Regions from separate parts of the Enterobacter cloacae complex sp. 394I7 genome, predicted to be linked through region 2. Evidence: predicted binding sites of a transcription regulator. Region 2 holds the regulator's gene; the other holds the start of a gene.
What was found. Region 2 encodes CRP, which controls carbon source genes, mostly activating them, when cyclic AMP is high. Its sites were predicted from a motif close to ATGTGANNNNNNTCACAT; they were not measured.

Region 1: a site for CRP is predicted at 2,890-2,907, ahead of uxuA (mannonate dehydratase). Genes of this name have one in related genera too.

The regions. Positions count from the first base shown of each region.
Region 1 is NZ_JBXWCR010000001.1:2,104,611-2,110,437, forward strand. It holds gene setB (sugar efflux transporter SetB) at 1-572, shown strand, start outside; gene AC2FAP_RS10180 (YkgJ family cysteine cluster protein) at 569-823, opposite strand; gene yeiP (elongation factor P-like protein YeiP) at 988-1,560, shown strand; gene uxuA (mannonate dehydratase) at 1,604-2,794, opposite strand; gene AC2FAP_RS10195 (mannitol dehydrogenase family protein) at 2,999-4,465, shown strand; gene AC2FAP_RS10200 (CobW family GTP-binding protein) at 4,589-5,575, shown strand; gene AC2FAP_RS10205 (phosphatase PAP2 family protein) at 5,609-5,827, shown strand, end outside.
Region 2 is NZ_JBXWCR010000006.1:20,240-26,066, reverse strand. It holds gene AC2FAP_RS18555 (YccS/YhfK family putative transporter) at 1-1,997, opposite strand, end outside; gene crp (cAMP-activated global transcriptional regulator CRP) at 2,055-2,687, opposite strand; gene AC2FAP_RS18545 (OsmC family protein) at 2,999-3,403, shown strand; gene AC2FAP_RS18540 (phosphoribulokinase) at 3,470-4,339, opposite strand; gene AC2FAP_RS18535 (YheU family protein) at 4,370-4,588, opposite strand; gene AC2FAP_RS18530 (hydrolase) at 4,585-5,607, opposite strand.

The sequences.
Region 1 (5,827 bases), on a different contig from region 2:
CTTCAGGCGTACTGGAAGCCCCGCGCCGTAACCGTCGTGATGCGCTGCTCCTGTTTGTTATCTGTACGTTGATGTGGGGAACAAACAGCCTTTATATTATCAACATGCCGCTGTTTATTATTGATGAGCTGCATCTGCCAGAGAAGCTGGCGGGCATTATGATGGGAACCGCGGCCGGGCTTGAGATCCCGACCATGCTGATCGCGGGCTATTACGCGAAGCGTTTCGGAAAGCGTTTTTTAATGCGCATCGCGGCTGTCGCAGGACTGCTGTTCTATATCGGTATGCTGACGGTGCACACGCCAGGACTCTTGCTGGCATTGCAGCTTCTCAACGCCATTTATATCGGCATACTCGCCGGGATTGGCATGCTCTACTTCCAGGACCTGATGCCAGGCCAGGCAGGCTCCGCCACCACCCTTTATACCAATACCACTCGCGTGGGCTGGATTATTGCAGGCTCAATGGCCGGCATCGTGGCCGAGATCTGGAGCTATCACACGGTATTCTGGATTGCGCTGGTGATGTGTACGCTGACGATAGGGTGTCTGGCGCGAATTAAGGATGTTTAAGGGGCGGTGAGCGCTTCCAGCTCAAGAAGGTAAGTGATCGCCTGCGCGCGCGTGCTGCCGCACATCTCCGCGGACGGCTGAAGGCCGGAACAGACTTTCGGGCGCAGCGGTGAACCAAAGATCATGCACAGGTTATTTTCAGCAAGCTGCACGCAGCGGGTATTGGCAGGTTTGCCGTCCGGCATGCCAGGAATGGGGCTTGAAATGGACGGTGCGGTACAACACGCGCCACAATCGGGACGACAATCCATACAGGCTCTCTTTCGCTGAAGAACGCCCGCGCAGTCGGGCATTGCGCGCACAGTAACACCTTTTGTGTATTGATAGCAAAAGCCACGAATTCCGCTTGCCTGAAAGGCCGAGCACGAGTAATTTGGCGCGATATTTTTTACCACCCGTAAACAGGATTACTGCAATGCCAAGAGCGAACGAAATTAAGAAAGGTATGGTACTGAATTACAACGGCAAGCTGCTGATTGTGAAAGATATCGATATTCAGGCCCCGAGCGCCCGTGGTGCAGCAACGCTGTACAAAATGCGTTTCGCCGATGTGCGTACCGGTCTGAAAGTGGAAGAACGTTTTAAAGGTGACGATATCGTTGATACCGTGACCCTGACCCGCCGCTATGTTGATTTTTCCTACATTGATGGCAACGAATACGTATTCATGGATAAAGAAGATTACACCCCGTATATCTTCACCAAAGATCAGATTGAAGAAGAACTCCTCTTTATTCCTGAAGGCGGGATGCCTGACATGCAGGTTCTGACCTGGGATGGCGTGCTGCTGGCGCTGGAGCTGCCGCAGACCGTGGATCTGGAAATCGTGGAAACGGCTCCGGGCATCAAAGGCGCATCCGCAAGTGCCCGCAACAAACCAGCAACCCTGACGACTGGTCTGGTGGTGCAGGTGCCAGAATACCTCTCCGCAGGCGAGAAAATCCGCATCCATATCGAAGAAAAACGCTATATGGGTCGCGCAGACTAATGCGATATTCGCCCGGTGGCACAACGCCACCGGGCAACAGACGTTACAGCAGTTCCGGGTATTTCGTCATCTTCAGCGCCAGCTCAACGCCCCGCACTTCCGCCATGCCTTTCAGACGACCAATCGCCGAATAACCTGGGTTCGTTTTCTTACGCAGATCGTCCAGCATCTGGTGACCATGATCGGGACGGAACGGGATAGGACGAACGTCACCCGCGTGCTTACGACGTACCTCTTCCGCCAGAATCGCATCCACTACCGCGACCATATTCACATCGCCGCCCAGGTGCGCTGCTTCATGGAAGGTTTTTGGATTATCCTCACGACAGGTCGCACGCAGATGCGTGAAGTGAATACGATCGCCGAAGGTTTCAATCATCTGCACCAGATCGTTATCCGCACGCACGCCGTAAGAGCCGGTACACATGGTGAATCCGTTATAGATACTGTCCACGGTCTCTTTCAGCCACTGCATATCTTCAATCGTGGACACGATACGCGGTAAACCGAGAATAGGACGCGGAGGATCGTCCGGGTGCACGGCCAGGCGCACGCCCGCTTCTTCCGCTACCGGTACGATAGCGCGCAGGAAAAACGCCATGTTTTCACGCAGCTGGTTTTTATCGATATTCCCATATTCCGCCAGTCGCGCGCGGAACTGATCCAGCGTATAGCCCTCTTCAGCGCCCGGCAGGCCAGCAATAATATTGCGGGTCAGCTTTTCAATCTCGGCGTCACTGGCTGCGTTAAACCACGCGAGCGCCTGCTGCTGCTCTTCAGCCGTGTAATCGGCTTCTGCACCAGGACGTTTCAGGATGTGCAGCTCAAATGCGGCAAAGGCAATCTGATCGAAACGTAATGCTTTTGAACCGTCCGGCAACGTGTACTCGAGATCGGTGCGCGTCCAGTCAAGAATGGGCATGAAGTTATAGCAAACAGTATCAATACCGCAGGCCGCCAGGTGACGAATGCTCTGCTGGTAGTTGGCAATCCAGGTCTGATAATCACCTGAATGGGTTTTGATATCTTCGTGAACCGGGATGCTTTCCACCACAGACCAGGTCAGGCCTTTTTCCGCCAGCAGCGCCTGACGCTTTTTGATTTCTTCAATCGGCCATACCTGACCATTAGGAATGTGATGCAGCGCCGTCACGACACCCGTTGCGCCAGCCTGACGCACATCATCAAGAGAAACCGGATCGTTCGGCCCGTACCAACGCCAGGTCTGTTCCATTGCCTCACCTCTAAAGTTGTTATACCAATATGGATGACTACGATGACGACTACCATACATGTTTGCCGTAAAGGGTCAACACACCGCCACACATTGATTGATCAAACTCACACTTCACGGATATTTACGGCTCACCAATTTAATTTGCTGTCATATAACTTTACACTGGCGTTGTTAATTAATGGTTAATCAGGTGTGTATTTCATGAAGACAATTGCCTCCACCTCGCTTCCTGCCCATGTCCAGCTCCCTCGCTACGATCGTAAGCAGTTACGCTCTCGCATCGTCCATTTTGGCTTCGGCGCATTTCACCGCGCGCATCAGGCCTTGTTAACAAACCGGGTGCTGAATGAGAAAGGCGGCGACTGGGGTATTTGTGAGATTAGCCTCTTCAGCGGCGACGTGCTGATGAGCCAGTTGCGCGCACAGGATCATCTCTTCACCGTGCTGGAAAAAGGGGCGGAGGGAAACCAGCCAATTATCGTCGGTGCCGTCCATGAATGTCTGAACGCAAAACTGGATTCTCTGCCTGCCATCATTGAGAAATTTTGTGAACCTCAGGTCGCCATTGTGTCGCTCACCATCACAGAGAAAGGTTATTGCATCGATCCCGCCACCGGTAATCTGGATTTGCACAACCCCCGGATCGTTCACGATCTGGAGAACCCGTCTGAACCGCACTCCGCGCCCGGGATCCTGGTCGAGGCGCTCCACCGCCGCCGTGAACGCGGTTTGTCCGCTTTTACCGTCCTCTCCTGCGACAATATCCCTGATAACGGCCATGTGGTGAAAAACGCGGTACTGGGGATGGCCCAGAAACGCGACCCGGCGCTGGCAGAGTGGATTAATTCACATGTGAGCTTTCCGGGGACCATGGTCGACCGAATTGTCCCCGCCGCGACCGAGGCGTCGCTGGCAGAAATCACGAAAGAGCTTGGAGTAGAAGATCCTTGTGCCATCAGCTGCGAACCGTTTATTCAGTGGGTAGTGGAAGACAACTTTGTTGCCGGACGCCCGGCATGGGAAGTGGCTGGCGTACAAATGGTGCAGGACGTGCTGCCGTGGGAACAGATGAAATTGCGCATGCTCAACGGCAGCCACTCTTTCCTCGCGTATCTGGGCTACCTCGCCGGGTATGCGCACATTAACGAATGTATGGAAGACACCGCGTTTCGCGAAGCCGCACGTCGGTTAATGCTGAATGAGCAGGCTCCTACGCTGCGTATTAAGGATGTCGACCTCACGGCTTATGCCGATAGCCTGCTTGAACGCTTTGCCAATCCGGCACTGCAGCACCGGACCTGGCAAATTGCGATGGACGGAAGCCAGAAATTGCCGCAACGCATGCTGGATGGGATCCGCATCCATCTTGAACGTAAAACCGCGTGGCCGCTGCTGGCCATGGGCGTTGCAGGCTGGATCCGCTACGTCAGCGGAACCGACGAGCGTGGCGACGCAATTGATGTGCGCGATCCGCTGAGTGATAAAATCCGCACCCTTGTTGCAGCCAGCAGCGACGCTGAGCGCGTCAACGCCCTGCTGGGGCTGAGTGAAATCTTTGGTCACGATCTCGCACAAAATAGCCTATTCGTGGAGGCCATCAGCCAGGCCTATCAGCGCATCGCCCGCCATGGCGCGCGTCAGGCTGTTATCGAAACGTTAAATATTTAGCGATTATTGCGCTTAAGGCGAACGGCGATTGCCTCCGTTCGCCCTCCCCCTTCTCATTGCGCCCGTTTTTCGCCAGGATGATGGATAATTGTTATAGCATCACAATTATCGACTGGAGCGCACGTGACCAAAACCAACCTCATTACCGGTTTTCTCGGCAGCGGTAAAACCACCTCAATTCTCCACCTGCTGGCCAATAAGGATCCAGCAGAAAAATGGGCCGTACTGGTCAATGAATTTGGCGAAGTGGGTATTGATGGCGCATTACTGGCAGACAGCGGCGCGATGATCAAAGAGATCCCCGGTGGCTGCATGTGCTGCGTAAATGGTCTGCCGATGCAGGTCGGGCTGAATACGCTGCTGCGTCAGGGCAAACCAGACCGTCTGCTGATTGAACCGACCGGGCTGGGTCATCCGAAGCAAATTCTCGATTTACTGACCGCGCCGGTCTACGAGCCGTGGATCGATCTGCGTGCCACGCTGTGCCTGCTGGACCCCCGTCAGCTGCTGGATGAAAAAGCCGTGACCAACGAGAACTTCCGCGACCAGCTCGCCTCGGCAGATATTATCGTCGCCAATAAAGAGGATCGCGCAACGGCGGAAAGCCAGTCCGCGCTGGAGACATGGTGGCAGCACTTCGGTGGCAACCGTCAGCGGGTGCAGACCACCCAGGGGAAAATTGATAACGCCCTGCTTGACCTGCCTCGCCTGAACCTAGCGGCGCTCCCGGCAAGCGCGGAACATGCCCACAGCCATCCGCAAAAACAGGGTCTGGCTGCCCTGAGTCTGCCGGAGCACCAGCGCTGGCGTCGTAACCTTAACAGCGGCCAGGGCTATCAGGCCTGCGGATGGATTTTCGATGCGGATACCGTATTCGACACCATCGGCATACTCGAATGGGCCAGACTGGCTCCGGTCGATCGTGTTAAAGGGATCATGCGCACCCCGGACGGGCTGGTGCGGATCAACCGTCAGGGCGAAGATTTCTTTATCGAAACGCAAAATGTGGCGCCACCTGATAGCCGAATAGAGTTAATTAGTGCGGTTAACGCCGACTGGAATGCCCTGCAGTCCAGCCTGTTGAAGCTTCGTTTAAGTTTGGGCGGCTAACGTTGCCCCAGATTTCACTCTATGCTGAATGTTATGACGACTCGACTTCCCCTGATATTACTGCTTAATGTCGCCGGTCTGGCGCTCTTTTTCTCCTGGTATATCCCGGCGAATCATGGTGTCTGGTTTCCGCTGGATTCTGCCATTTTTCACTTCTTCAACCAGGAGCTGGTGAAGAGCGAAGCCTTCCTGTGGCTGGTTGCTATCACGAATAACCGCGCCTTTGACGGCTGCTCGCTGCTGGCGATGGGC
Region 2 (5,827 bases):
TTCAGATGCCCGAGAACGCGCTGCAGATGCTGCTCCAGGGTGCTCATTGGCCCGTGGGTGAGCGTCTCTGGCGCCTCCAGAATGTTCGAATCCCCTGACTCGCCAGGCGCGTCATACTCGAGTCGCTGCTGACACCGCTGCAGGGCAATCTCACACGACTGCAGGTAGCGCTGCGCCAGATCGGGCGTCAGCATCGTATGTTCCCGCGCCAGCGTGGTCATGGCGTTGATATGCTCAACGATAAACTGGCTGTGCGTCACCCAGAGCTTCATGTCCGCCAGATAGTGCGAGTTAAAGCCGGGCTCCTGCATGGCCTGATTCAGCGAGTTAAACAGGGCGTTATGCGCCTGGTTGACCTTCATCCGCTGATACGCCAGCGGAGAGGGCTGCGGGTCGTCACTCAAGATCAGGCGAATGGCCTGCTGGTCGGCCTCCAGCGCATCATGGGCGTTCTGTCTGAGCAGCCCGCTTTGCCACTGAGGCCACAGCCAGACCATGCCGCCAAAGGCAATCAGGCAGCCGATCAGGGTATCGACCAGCCTGGCGATAATAAACTGCTCGCCGTTGAGCGTGAGCAACTGCAGGGTATACACCGCCGTTACCGTAAAGCCCACCATCGCCCAGCCGTAGTTTTTGCGGATGATCAGGTAGCTCACCATCGTGATCACCAGCATCCCTGCCAGCGTATAGCCTTCCGGCACGTGAAAGTGCAGCGTAACGCCCGCAATGATCAGCCCCGCCATCGTTCCGCCTGCCCGGTGCAGAATGCGCACCCGCGTCGCGCCATAGCCGTTCTGGGTGACAAAGAGGATGGTCATTAAAATCCAGTACGGTTTGGGCAGATGCAGCGCCATGCCCATCAGGCTGGCAATGCTTAGCATCACGCTAATTCGCGCGGCGTTGCGCAGGGCAGATGATTTAAGGGAGAGGTAGCTTCTGAGCGCCGGCAGCAGCGGCAGGCGTTTTTGTTTGTCGGCCATCAGGTCGCGCGGATAAAGCGGACGCTGGGTTCGTAACACGCGGGCGATACGGCTGAAGTGCCAGGCGGCAAACTGACCCACCGGGTTGTCTTCATGCTGACGGGCAATCTTCTCCAGCGCGCCGAGCTGTTTGTCCATGTTAAAGCGCGTGGGGTAGCGGTGATACAGAATATCGTCAGCCAGCACCCGAAGGCGCGCGGAGACGGTTTGCGCGTTCCAGCGGATCACCGCTTCGGCATGGCTGCGCTCGACCAGTTTTTGCACCTCCTGCGGCTGGTGCAGGCTCACGGAGATATGCTCCTGTAAGTCCAGCCCCACCTGGAAGACGCGCAGCAGCCGCTTATATTCGTGGTTCTTATTGGCGGCGAGCATATGCAGCTGTTGATAACACTGGCTTATCAGGTCCACCACCTTTTGCTGACGCGTCAGCAGCGGCGGCAGTGATTTTTCTGGATCGGTATGCTGGGTGAGCAAGGTGTATTTGGCTTCACAGTAATCCGCCAGCTGCACGTAGAGCAGGCTCAGGGATTCCCGCAGCGGCTGTTCCCGCCACAGCCAGAACCAAAACCAGTTAAACAGCCCGTACCACAGCGTACCGAGGGCGTAGATCAGCAGCGGCTCCCACACCGGCATGTTGCCCGCAAGGCTCAGCGTGAAGATGGCGGCAATCAGCGACGCGGGAAGCAAACGTGCGTGCAGTGAGCTGATCTCAGCGGTTACGCCCAGGGTCATCGCCAGGACGGTGAGGATCAGCGGCAGCGGGATATCGCGGGCCAGCAAAAGCTGTACGGCGAGGCTACAACCCGCAAACAGCGAGCCGCCCACGATCAGCCGTTTGAAAAAGCGCTTATGCGGTGTATCCAGACCGGCAATGTTGCAGCAGGCGGGAACGAGAGAGAAGAGCAGACCTTGCTGAAGATGGCCCAGAATCAGGCCCACGGCCACAGGAAGGCACAACACCAGCGTTTGCCGCAGTGCGTAGTTAACTTCCGGGTGATAAATCAGCCTGCGCCACATGGGGAATAGAGACAAAAACGGCGTGACACCTTGCGATGGCACGCCGTTTGAGCGGAATTAACGCGTTCCGTAAACCACGATGGTTTTACCGTGTGCGGAGATCAGGTTCTGATCTTCCAGCATTTTCAGAATACGGCCCACTGTTTCACGGGAGCAACCGACAATCTGACCGATTTCCTGACGGGTAATTTTAATTTGCATGCCATCAGGGTGAGTCATCGCATCGGGTTGTTTCGCCAGATTCAGCAGGGTCTGAGCGATACGGCCGGTCACGTCCAGGAAGGCGAGGTTACCCACTTTCTCAGATGTCACCTGCAGACGGCGCGCCATCTGCGAAGAAAGACGCATCAGGATGTCAGGGTTAACTTGAATCAACTGACGGAATTTCTTGTAGGAAATTTCAGCCACTTCACATGCTGTCTTTGCACGAACCCAGGCGCTACGTTCCTGGCCTTCTTCAAACAGGCCCAGTTCACCGATGAAATCGCCCTGGTTCAGATAAGAAAGGATCATCTCTTTCCCTTCTTCATCTTTGATCAGCACTGCCACCGAGCCTTTGACGATGTAATACAACGTTTCCGCTTTTTCACCCTGGTGAATCAGCGTGCTCTTCGATGGGTACTTATGAATGTGGCAATGAGACAAGAACCATTCGAGAGTCGGGTCTGTTTGCGGTTTGCCAAGCACCATGCGCTGTTATCCTCTGTTATAAGCTGTCACCAGAGTCATAAGATGCATCCGGACTCTGGGGTTGCAATCGAATTCTTACCCATACCCTGGGAAGTCGGCTATCGTAACGTTTCGCAGCCAGTAAAGTTTGATGTCCTCTGCATACATGTGTAACGTCAATGTATTACTGTAGCATCCTGAGTGTTTTAGCATAGCTTTCGCCGCGTGTCTCCTGGTGTCTCGCTTCAGCATGACGCAGGTCGCCTTCCATTGCGAGAAATGTAACGCACGCGTAATCTGTCACCAAAAATGCAACGTTGGAGTGAGTGAATATGCAAGCGCGTGTGAAATGGGTTGAAGGTTTAACGTTCCTGGGCGAGTCCGCTTCAGGACACCAGATTTTGATGGATGGTAACTCCGGCGATAAAGCACCAAGCCCAATGGAAATGGTGCTGATGGCAGCAGGTGGATGCAGCGCAATTGATGTGGTGTCGATCCTGCAAAAAGGCCGGCACGATGTGACCGACTGCGAAGTAAAACTCACCTCAGAACGCCGCGAAGAGGCACCACGCCTGTTCACCCACATTAACCTGCATTTCATCGTCAGCGGGAAAGAACTGAAAGACGCGGCGGTCTCACGCGCGGTCGATCTTTCAGCGGAGAAATACTGCTCGGTCGCGTTAATGCTCGAGAAAGCGGTAAAAATTACGCATTCGTATGAAGTGATCGACGCCTGATATTGGGGGGCATCGTTCACCCCGATGCCCTCACCGAAGCCCTCTCCCACGCGGAGAGGGAAATCATCAGGCGATTTTCTTCCCTTCTATCAACCGCTGCACCAGCGGCATCATAATTAATTCCATTGCCAGCCCCATTTTTCCGCCCGGAACCACTAACGTATTCATGTGCGAAATAAATGAGCCCTGCAGCATCGCCAGCAGCCAGGGGTAATCAATGCCGTCGAGATTGCGGAAATGGATAACCACAAAGCTCTCATCCAGCGACGGGATACTTTTGGCGGCGAACGGGTTAGAGGTGTCCACTGTCGGTACGCGCTGGAAGTTGATATGCGTGCGGGAGAACTGCGGCGTCAGGTAAGTAATGTAGTCTTCCATGGAGCGCACGACGGAATCCATCACCGCCTCGCGTGAATGGCCGCGCTCGCTGATGTCACGCGTCAGCTTCTGGATCCACTCAAGGTTCACGATGGGCACCACGCCAACCAGCAGATCCACGTGACGCGCCACGTCATGCTGCGGCGTCACCACGCCACCGTGCAACCCTTCGTAAAACAGGACGTCGGTCGGTTCCGGCAGCGGTTGCCAGGGGGTAAAGGTGCCGGGCACCTGGTTCCAGGGAACGGCTTCATCGTAGGTGTGCAGATATTTGCGTGACTGCCCCTTGCCGCTCTGGCCGTACTCCTGAAAGGTTTGCTCCAGCAGGCCGAAGTCATTGGCCTCCGGGCCGAAGTAGCTGATGTGTTTACCCAGATCGCGCGCCTTGCGGATAGCCATATCCATCTCCGGGCGCGTGTAGCGGTGAAAGCTATCGCCTTCGACCTCCGCCGCACGGAGATTCAGTTGGGCGAAAATCTTACGAAAAGCGAGGCTGGTCGTGGTGGTTCCCGCACCACTCGAACCCGTAACGGCAATAACCGGATGTCTGGCAGACATAGCAACTCCCTGACTGGAAAGGTTTAAAGATCAGCCATGAAACGCGTTGCGGGGCATGATATTGACCGTCTCATGCAGTTCAGACCATACCAGCACCACGTCGCCGCTTTTGAGCTGGCGCTTCACATCGTTGACCTTTTGCTCAAGCGAACGTTCATGTTCACCATAATCGGTACCTTCGCGCAAGACAAAGCTTTCAATCAGATTATCGAGCGTTTCGGGGGAGAGGTCCTGCCACGGAATAATCATTTTGCACCGTCCAGATAAGGGGTAAGCCAGTCAGGAATACGCGACTCCAGCCACATTTTCGGGCGACGCAACGTTCCACCGATGAACCCCACGTGACCACCATGCTCTGTCAGCTGGTAGTGAACGTTGGCAGGCAAAAATTCCTGCGCGGGGATAGAGTGATGATCCATAAACGGGTCATCTTTGGCATGAATGATAAGCGTCGGTTGCGTGATCTTACTGAGCAGCGGCATGGCGCTGCACTGACGATAGTAGTCAATCGCATCGGCAAAACCGTGAATTTTGGCGGTGATCAGATCGTCGAATTCGCGGATGCGACGGACCTTTTTCAACTGACGCAGGCTCACGGGCAGCGTATCCGGATAGGCCTTCAACTTGCGCGCCGCGTTGGCTTTCAGCAGGTTGAGCAGGTAACGCTGATAGACCCGGGAAAAGCCTTTCTCCATATGGTAGCTGCACTGCTCCAGCATAAAGGGCGCGGAGACAATGACGGCCGCATCCAGCGGCACGGTGTCGGCCTCTTTTGCCAGCAGGCAGGCCAGCATATTGCCGCCCAGCGAGTAGCCCACGGCCGCTGTCGGGACGGTACCAAAGTTTTCCCGTAACCAGTGTAAAAACCAGGTGCCGTCTTCGGTTTCACCCGAGTGATAGATGCGCTTCTGGCGATTCGGTTCGCCGCTACAGCCGCGAAAGTGCATCACCACGCCGAGCCAGCCCCGCGCTTTGGCTGCCTGGATGAGCCCGTGTGCATAGGGGCTGTGCAGACTGCCTTCCAGACCGTGAAAGACCACCAGACGCGGCTTGTGGCGCGCCTGTTCTGGCTCTTCGCTCCATGCCAGGTCCAGAAAGTCACCGTCCGGTAAGTCCAGCCGTTGCCAGTGCGGCGTGAACTGAACCTTACGGCGGATGAGTCGCGGCAGCATGGTCTGCAGATGGCAATTGGCCACGCCGCGCATGGGCACGAACTCGGTGCTGTCTTCGGCGATGATGTCGAAGTCTGATGGAATGATTTGGCTCATAACGGCGATGCTAATTCTTGTCAGTTATTTTCTGTTCTTTCCGAATTGTACCCCGTTTAGCCTGGTTTTCCGAAACATGAACTGATCTCGATCACAAATATTTACCTTGATTATTACTCTCAGGCTAATGATTCCGCCCTGCGCTTAATTGATGACTTCCTCGCCACAGCGCACACTTTACTCAACGTTAAGCAAATCAGAATGATGTGCTGAATCAGGA